2 regions of the Paenibacillus sp. FSL M7-0420 genome follow, and region 1 is predicted to be linked to the other one. Evidence: predicted binding sites of a transcription regulator. Region 1 holds the regulator's gene; the other holds the start of a gene.
What was found. Region 1 encodes NrdR, which represses ribonucleotide reductase genes. Its sites were predicted from a motif close to AACACNATATATNGTGTT; they were not measured.
Positions count from the first base shown of each region.

Region 2: a site for NrdR is predicted at 1,577-1,594, ahead of nrdI (class Ib ribonucleoside-diphosphate reductase assembly flavoprotein NrdI). Genes of this name have one in related genera too.

Region 1 is NZ_JBBOCJ010000001.1:2,119,379-2,123,285, forward strand. It holds gene MKX51_RS08895 (lytic transglycosylase domain-containing protein) at 1-477, shown strand, start outside; gene MKX51_RS08900 (alpha/beta-type small acid-soluble spore protein) at 579-797, opposite strand; gene nrdR (transcriptional regulator NrdR) at 963-1,439, shown strand; tRNA gene MKX51_RS08910 (tRNA-Ala) at 1,685-1,760, shown strand; tRNA gene MKX51_RS08915 (tRNA-Lys) at 1,770-1,842, shown strand; partial or broken gene MKX51_RS08920 (transcriptional regulator) at 2,293-2,832, opposite strand; gene MKX51_RS08925 (hypothetical protein) at 3,046-3,207, shown strand; gene MKX51_RS08930 (hypothetical protein) at 3,411-3,548, shown strand; gene MKX51_RS08935 (TetR/AcrR family transcriptional regulator) at 3,763-3,907, shown strand, end outside.
Region 2 is NZ_JBBOCJ010000001.1:5,441,344-5,445,250, forward strand. It holds gene MKX51_RS23215 (hypothetical protein) at 1-546, opposite strand, end outside; gene MKX51_RS23220 (RNA polymerase sigma factor) at 543-1,079, opposite strand; gene nrdI (class Ib ribonucleoside-diphosphate reductase assembly flavoprotein NrdI) at 1,695-2,054, shown strand; gene nrdE (class 1b ribonucleoside-diphosphate reductase subunit alpha) at 2,041-3,907, shown strand, end outside.

The DNA of each region.
Region 1 (3,907 bases):
TGGTTTTATCCTATTCATTATAAAGCAGAGATCCGCCAGCACAGCCAGACGTATGAGATGGACCCGTTCCTGGTGGCGTCCATCATCCGTGTGGAGACCAATTATAAGACCGGCCGCGAATCCAAAAAAGGCGCACTGGGGCTCATGCAGCTCATGCCGGATACCGCCAAGTGGGCGCTCGAAAAGGCCAAGCTCCCCGACGTGTCGCTGGAGCGGCTGAAGCAAGAGCCCTCCTCCAATATTGAACTGGGCACCTGGTATTTGTCTACGCTGTCCAAGCAGTTCGACGGCAACCGTATAGCGGTCATAGCCGCCTATAATGCCGGGCCCGGTAAGGTGCAGAGCTGGTTGGATGAAGGGCAATGGGACGGAACAGAAGCCTCTGTGAAGGACATTCCGTTCGGTGAGACGCGTCACTACGTGCAGCGTGTAATTTATTATTATGATCAATATACCGAGCTCTATAGTGAGTTCTAGGGTGCTTGTTACTTCTGCTGCTGTTATGTAAAAAGAAGCATCAAACGGCCGGAGGCCGTTCGATACTTCTTAGGCAAGCTTATGTCGCGCTTAGCAGGTTATTATTTGTACTGACCTGCCAACTGCTGCTCAGCCAGGGTTACAAGACGTTTAGTGATGTAACCACCGATCGAACCGTTTTCGTAAGAAGTTTTATTGCCTTGGTATCCGTCTGGGGAGAGGGTGATACCTAGTTCCTGGGCAACTTCATATTTCAGTTGTTCCAAGGCACCGCGTGAGTTTGGAGCTACCAGGTTATTGGAGTTGTTATTTTGGCTCATTGCTGTTCACCTCCTATCGGTTGGTAACTGTATTATGTGCCGGACATGTCAGATTCATAACAACAAATAAACGGTGTTTTCTGGAAATTAAATTAAGCCCGCATAGCCCTTGTGTATCAAGGGGCGGGGCCTGACCATTCTAATGATGAGGAAGTGAAGAAGCTTATGAAATGTCCTTACTGCGACCACACCAATACCAAAGTCCTGGACTCGCGCCCGGCCAATGAGAATAAGTCCATCCGCCGCAGGCGGGAATGCGAGCTGTGCAGCCGCCGTTTCACCACCTTCGAGATGATTGAAGAGACCCCCCTGATTGTGATCAAAAAAGGCGGCAGCCGTGAAGAGTTCAGCCGTGACAAAATCCTCCGCGGCCTGATCCGTGCCTGCGAGAAGCGTCCGGTCCCTGTTGAGCGCCTGGAGGTCATCGTATCCGAGGTGGAGAAAAGCCTGCGCGGCATCGCCCTCGCCGAGATCGAGAGCCGCCAGATCGGCGAGCTGGTCATGGAGCAGCTCTACCCTGTCGACGAGGTAGCCTACGTCCGCTTCGCGTCCGTGTACCGCCAGTTCAAGGACATTAACATGTTCATGAAGGAACTGAAGGGACTGCTGTCCAAGAACACGGAGGAGCTGGACGGGCTGTAGGTGGAGGGAGTAGAGGGGTTTGATTGGGGTAGCGGGGCTGGCTCTGGGGTTATAGGGCCAGTTCCCGGATAGGGCGTTTGTCCTCAAAAATAATTTCGAAAAAGTGTTGACACTGAAAGCAGATTTCTGTATTATATAGAAGTCGCCTACGAAACACATTGATGAATAAGCGGCTTGAGCTTATCACTAAGATTAGATTTTAGAATACATAATGTAATTCTAAATTGGCAAAATTGTAAAAATATGGGGCCATAGCTCAGCTGGGAGAGCGCATCGCTGGCAGCGATGAGGTCAGGGGTTCGATCCCCCTTGGCTCCACCAATTTCATACGGACTCTTAGCTCAGTTGGTAGAGCAGTAGACTCTTAATCTATTTGTCCAGGGTTCGAGCCCCTGAGAGTCCATCACATGAAGAACGGCAGAGATGTCGTTCTTTTGCTGTTTCAGGGGATGCGGATGATTAAGTGGGGGAACAGCAAGGGCTTGAGATCCATTCCCGAACCGTGAACCCCTGAACCCCAACTGCGAAATATGATTTCCGTTGATATCCTTCGGTTCTAAATGTGTCTAAAGGACTGCTACGGACCCCACAGCCCTTATTTTCTCTATTCAACATAATTAAAAGGGCTAACGGACCTTATCGCGCTTATTGTTTCATCACCATCCATATATGAGATGAAATCTAGTAAATAGCGCCATCTGAGTCCGTCAGCTTCGTGAAATTGTGCTTTTTATAGAAATAGGCGCGCCTCGGTCCGTTACAGCTGATTGATACCTCTACTTCTCACGCTCACAGCCACGGAATTCAAGTGTTTTTACCATATCAGCTTTATAATTATGCTCCTAAACATACGTTACACTCTAAGCTGATATGTCCGGTTGCGCTGCTGTCCTCCAGCGACATCCAGTAACTGTTGTTCGACCAAATGATGCAGAATTCGTCGGAGTGCCTGTCCGTTACCCTGAGATGCTTAGCAAGCTCCAAAGGTGTGAATGCCCTGAGCAGACGTCTTGCGTAACGAAGGGTCTCCGCTTCGAGCCAAGTTAAGGTGGAAGCAACATCCGTCGCAATGAATTTGCCGATAAAAGACAACACCAACTGTTGACATTGCTTGGGTTCTTCGATAATCGAAGCCTTGAATCTCAATCCCGCCTTTTGCACCTCCAGGCATATAAGCTAAGTCCAGATAGCGGTACCCGTTATTGAAATCACGCACTTCCCATTCTGGAAACAAATGATCGAAATTGCCTATTGCCGGAAACCATACCTTGCGGAGAAATTCAACTGTTCCGTGGCCTAATCCTTTGCCAAGTAGCTCCTTTCGCCTGTGGTTGCTCTCATTCTTTAGATTGCTAACTAACCATTCCTCGTACTGCTGCTCAAATCGCGGCATCCGTACTCCTCCTCGAACGCTCAACTTAGTGTTTATTTTTCCCGCAAAAAAGCCGCCTCAATACTCAACCCTCTCCAAGAAACTAACTCGGAAGGGGCAAAGCATTACAAGCGGCGTGTGCTTCACAACCTATGTTTCTTATTATAGCGCTACAAATCCAGGAATCAATAAGTTATACTACCCTTAAGTCCTCATAGGAGGCTGAAATCAGACATGCTTGTGCCAAAAAGAATGGAAAAACAAACAACTAATGGGCTAGCTGAAGATGACTATTCAATTGACGATATTCTTGAATCTGAAGGTATACTGACGCCTAATGAAGCAAAAGAACTGTACAATGAGATTCGGAGAATGCGTGAGGAAGAGTGGAATTGATAAAAGGGGAGAGTCTGATGACTAAGAATGAACAAGCCAGATTATTCAAAGTAACCTTAAGCGACTGGAACGGTGCGGTGCGTGGACGGCCTACCCGGAGGATTGCAATATCTGCAAAGGCATCGCTGTAGGATCTTGCGGCAGTTACGAATACCCCCAAACATAAGCTGCTCCTCTTATTCGATTATGGCGATGAGTGGAGAATGATTGTTCAATATCTGGGAGAGACAGAAGTGAAGCCGGGACAGAAGCTGCCTATGATTACGGAGATCGAGGGAGAGGCACCGGATCAATATGGAGATTTTGATGATGCTGAAGACGAAGAGGATGAAGAGGCATAACTGGATATAAGATCCAGATCGGACAGGTATTAAAATCACGGGTGCGGGAGCCGGAGGAATGATGGAGGAATTAATCCACGTTATCCGGAACATTCCGAGCCTTTTTTTATTTACACACTAATTTACAAACCAACGGTCGGTATGTATAATCAATAGTAATCATATTCTAATTTAATCTAATCTTAACTATGCCAGGCAGAAGAGGAGAATAGCGATGAAGAACGCAGACCGGCGGGAGCAGACGATCCGGCAGCTGCTGGAGGCTACCAAGCAACTGCTGCGGGATAAGAGCTGTCATGCCATCACTTTGAAGGACATTATGGAGCAATCGCAATTGTCGAAGGGGGCTATATTTCATT
Region 2 (3,907 bases), 3.3 Mb from region 1:
GGTGTATTTGGGCTTGCTGTAATTTACCATCGGAGGCGGCGGCGACCAGACAATCCCGGCGTTGGTCTCAACGGCACGCGCACGTGTCTTGTCTCTGTTCATGGGCAGGGGCATGTAGTACTTCACTCCACCAAGCTCGAACTCCGCAGAACCAACCGGCGGGTTGTAGGCTTGCGGCGATGTTGGTGAAGCAGCATTCTGCGTAGCCGAAGGAGACGCCGACGGCATCACCACAGCCGCTCCCGAGCCAGGCTTAAAGACCGCTGCCAGCCTCCCTGCCGGATCGAGGCCGGCCCCTGGGCCAAACGGCCAGATCAGCGTGACGAGCAGCAGGGCGGCTGCCAGTCCGCCGAAGGCGGCCATACGGCTGAAGCGGCGGCTGCCTCCACTTTTGCCGCTGGAGGATTCATGGGCAGCCTCTTCAATCCGCGCCATGAGCTGTGGCGTGAATCCAGGCTCTGCAAGCGGGCTCCGCCCGGCTTGCCTGTACCAGTCCTTCTCCCCGCTCATCACCTTCACTTGCTCCTTCTCTTGTCTCGTCTTCACAGGTCTTCCTCCTTTATCGCCGTTCTCACTTTCTCTCTGGCCCGTCCGAGCCGGGATTTGACCGTCCCCTGCGCGATCCCGAGCAGCGCGGACATCTCAGCAACCGGAAGATCCTGCTGGATATCCAGCACCAGCACCTCTCTGTACTTGTCCGGCAGGGCCATAATAATCTCCCAGATCCGGTTGGCGTATTGATTGCCGATGGCCTCTTGTTCTGCGGACAAGGTGCCTCCCTTATCCTGATAGCTGCCCAGCGGAGTGAACCTCCGCCAGAAGCTGTTGCGCCGTAAGCTGAACGCGGTGTTGCGCGTGATGGTCAACAGCCAGGTTTTCAGGGTGGCCTGTCCCCGGTACTTGCCGATGCTCTTGTAGGCCTTGAGGAATACCTCCTGGCTGATGTCGCTGGCCTGCTCCCGGCTGCGGGTTAAGACATAAGCATAATTCCATACGTCCTGGCCGTAGGTCTCCATCATCTCGCGAAGCGATACCGATGAGGCACAGGTCATGCTATACGTTAGTTCTTTACTCTGCATGTTCTCTCCCCTCTCACCTAATAAGACTCCTGCCGGCGGATATGGTTCCCTGTTATTGTAAAACTGAATATGCGGATTGCACTTTCTGCAATAGAATTGCCGATATTTGCCGTTAATCTCCATTCTATTGTATTTCCTGCATTAGAATTTGAAGAATCTGCTCAATTAGCCGCTTTTAGCTGAAATCAACTGTACAAAATACAACAGATCTCAACTCTTCCCGAATTTAAGGAGCATCTAATGTACGAAGTGCAATGAAATCCAGAACCGCTGAAGGCTAAACGCTTTCAAAAATTACAGCCGTTTCCCCTTCCCGGGAGCCCCTGTCTGCACCATTCCACAGCCCCGCAAAATGCTTAAAAAAAATACTAATTAATTATAAGAGAATAGAATGCAGGCGGGGCGTGGGATTGGCGGTTTTAAGCTCTGTTTTGAGGGGCCGCAGAGGTCTGTCTGTCTCTTGACTTTTCAATATATGGTATATAAAATGATTAAGCATTACTAAATATAGTGTATATAAGAGCTAAGCCCATAAATCTAGTGATTTCGCCCAAGTTCATTTGTCAAGTAGAAAGAGCTGTAGAATGGGCAACATGTTATAGGAGGTTAGGAGCCATGTTGATTGCTTACGATTCCAAGACCGGCAACGTCAGAAGATTCATTAATAAACTGAAGCTTCCGGCGGTTCAAATCGAAGAGCATATGACGATCGACGAGCCTTATGTGCTTGTTACATACACTACCGGATTTGGACAGATTCCAGAGAAGGTGTCAACATTCCTTGAACGAAACCACTCCAGGCTCAAAGGCATCGCCGCGAGCGGCAACAAAAACTGGGGCGAGCTATACGCGCACAGCGCAGACTTAATTGCACAGCGTTACAACGTACCGGTGGTCGGCAAGTTTGAATTGTCGGGAACCTTCGGGGACGTACAGCGCATAAAACAGGAGGTGGACCGGGTTGCGGCATATTGAATTGAACAACATGTTGATGAAGAGAGACGAAAGCGGCTTTTTCCAATTGGATAAGGACCAGGAAGCAGTAGCCGAGTTCATGCAGGATGTGGAGCGGCGCAGCCTGACCTTCACGGATACGAAAGCCAAGATTGATTATATGATTGCCAATGACTACTACGAGGACCTGTACGACCGCTACTCCGCTGCTGAGATGGAGGATGTCTACCGGATCGCCCATGAATATAATTTCCGCTTCCCTTCCTATATGGCGGCTTCCAAGTTCTATACCGACTATGCCGTCAAAAGCAATGACCGTAAGCAGTACCTGGAGCATTATCCGGACCGCGTAGCGGTAGTGGCTCTGCATCTGGGACGGGGTAACGTAGAGACTGCCCGTACACTGGCCCGCTCGATGATGGAACAGCGCCTGCAGCCGGCGACACCAACCTTCCTCAATGCCGGTAAAAGCCGCCGCGGCGAGATGGTCTCCTGCTTCCTGCTGGAGATGGACGACTCGCTCAATTCAATCAACTATGTGCTGAACACCTGCATGCAGCTGTCGAAAATCGGGGGCGGCGTTGCCGTCAATCTGTCCAAGCTGCGCTCGCGCGGCGAGACGATTAAAGGTGTCGAGGATGCGGCCAAAGGCATCATGCCTGTCCTGAAGCTCATGGAAGACGGCTTCTCCTATGCGGACCAGATGGGTCAGCGTAAGGGTTCGGGGGCGGCTTATTATAATATTTTTGGCTGGGACGTACTTGAATTCCTGGACAGCAAGAAGATTAACGCCGACGAACGGACACGCCTGAAGACGTTGTCTATCGGCCTGATCGTGCCTAACCGCTTCTACAAGCTCGCACAGGATAATCAGCCGCTGCATGTGTTCGCTCCTTACACGGTCTACCAGGCGTACGGTACGCATCTGGATGACATGAATCTGGACGTAATGTATGATACCCTGCTTGCCGATCCGCGCGTGAAGAAAAGAATCGCCATGAGCGCACGCGACATGCTGACCAAGATCGCCATGATCCAGCTTGAATCGGGCTATCCGTATATTATGAACAAGAGTAATGCCAATAACGCCCATGCCCTGCGTAATGTGGGCCAGATCAAGATGTCCAACCTGTGCACCGAGATTTTCCAATTGCAGGAGACTTCAGAGATTAACGACTACGGTCAGCAGGACGAGATCCGCCGCGATATCAGCTGTAACCTGGCTTCCCTCAACATTGTGAACGTAATGGAGCACGGCAAGATTCGTGAATCCGTACATGAGGGCATGCTGGCACTGACGGCTGTCAGCGATATGACAACTGTCTCCAACGCTCCAGGCGTGGCTAAGGCGAACAAGGAAATGCACTCCGTGGGCCTGGGTGTAATGAACCTGCACGGCTATTTTGCCAAGAACAAGGTGGCTTATGAGAGTGAGCAGGCCCGTGATTTCGCACGTACCTTCTTCATGACCATGAACTATCATTCGATTGAGAAAAGTATGGAGATTGCCGCCGAGACAGGTGAGACCTTCTATGGCTTCGAGCAGTCCGACTACGCCAGCGGCGTGTATTTCGACCGTTATCTGACTACAGACTACCGTCCGGTTACGGCAAAAGCGCAGGAGCTGTTCGAGGGGATCTACATTCCTACTACAGAGGATTGGAAAGAGCTGCGTGACAAGGTGATGAAGCACGGCCTGTACCATGCCTACCGTCTGGCGATTGCGCCGACCGCAAGCATCTCGTACATCCAGAATGCGACCTCCAGCGTCATGCCGATTGTAGAGCAGATCGAGACCCGCACGTATGCCAACTCGACCACCTACTATCCGATGCCTTACCTGCGTCCGGACAATGTGTTCTATTATAAATCCG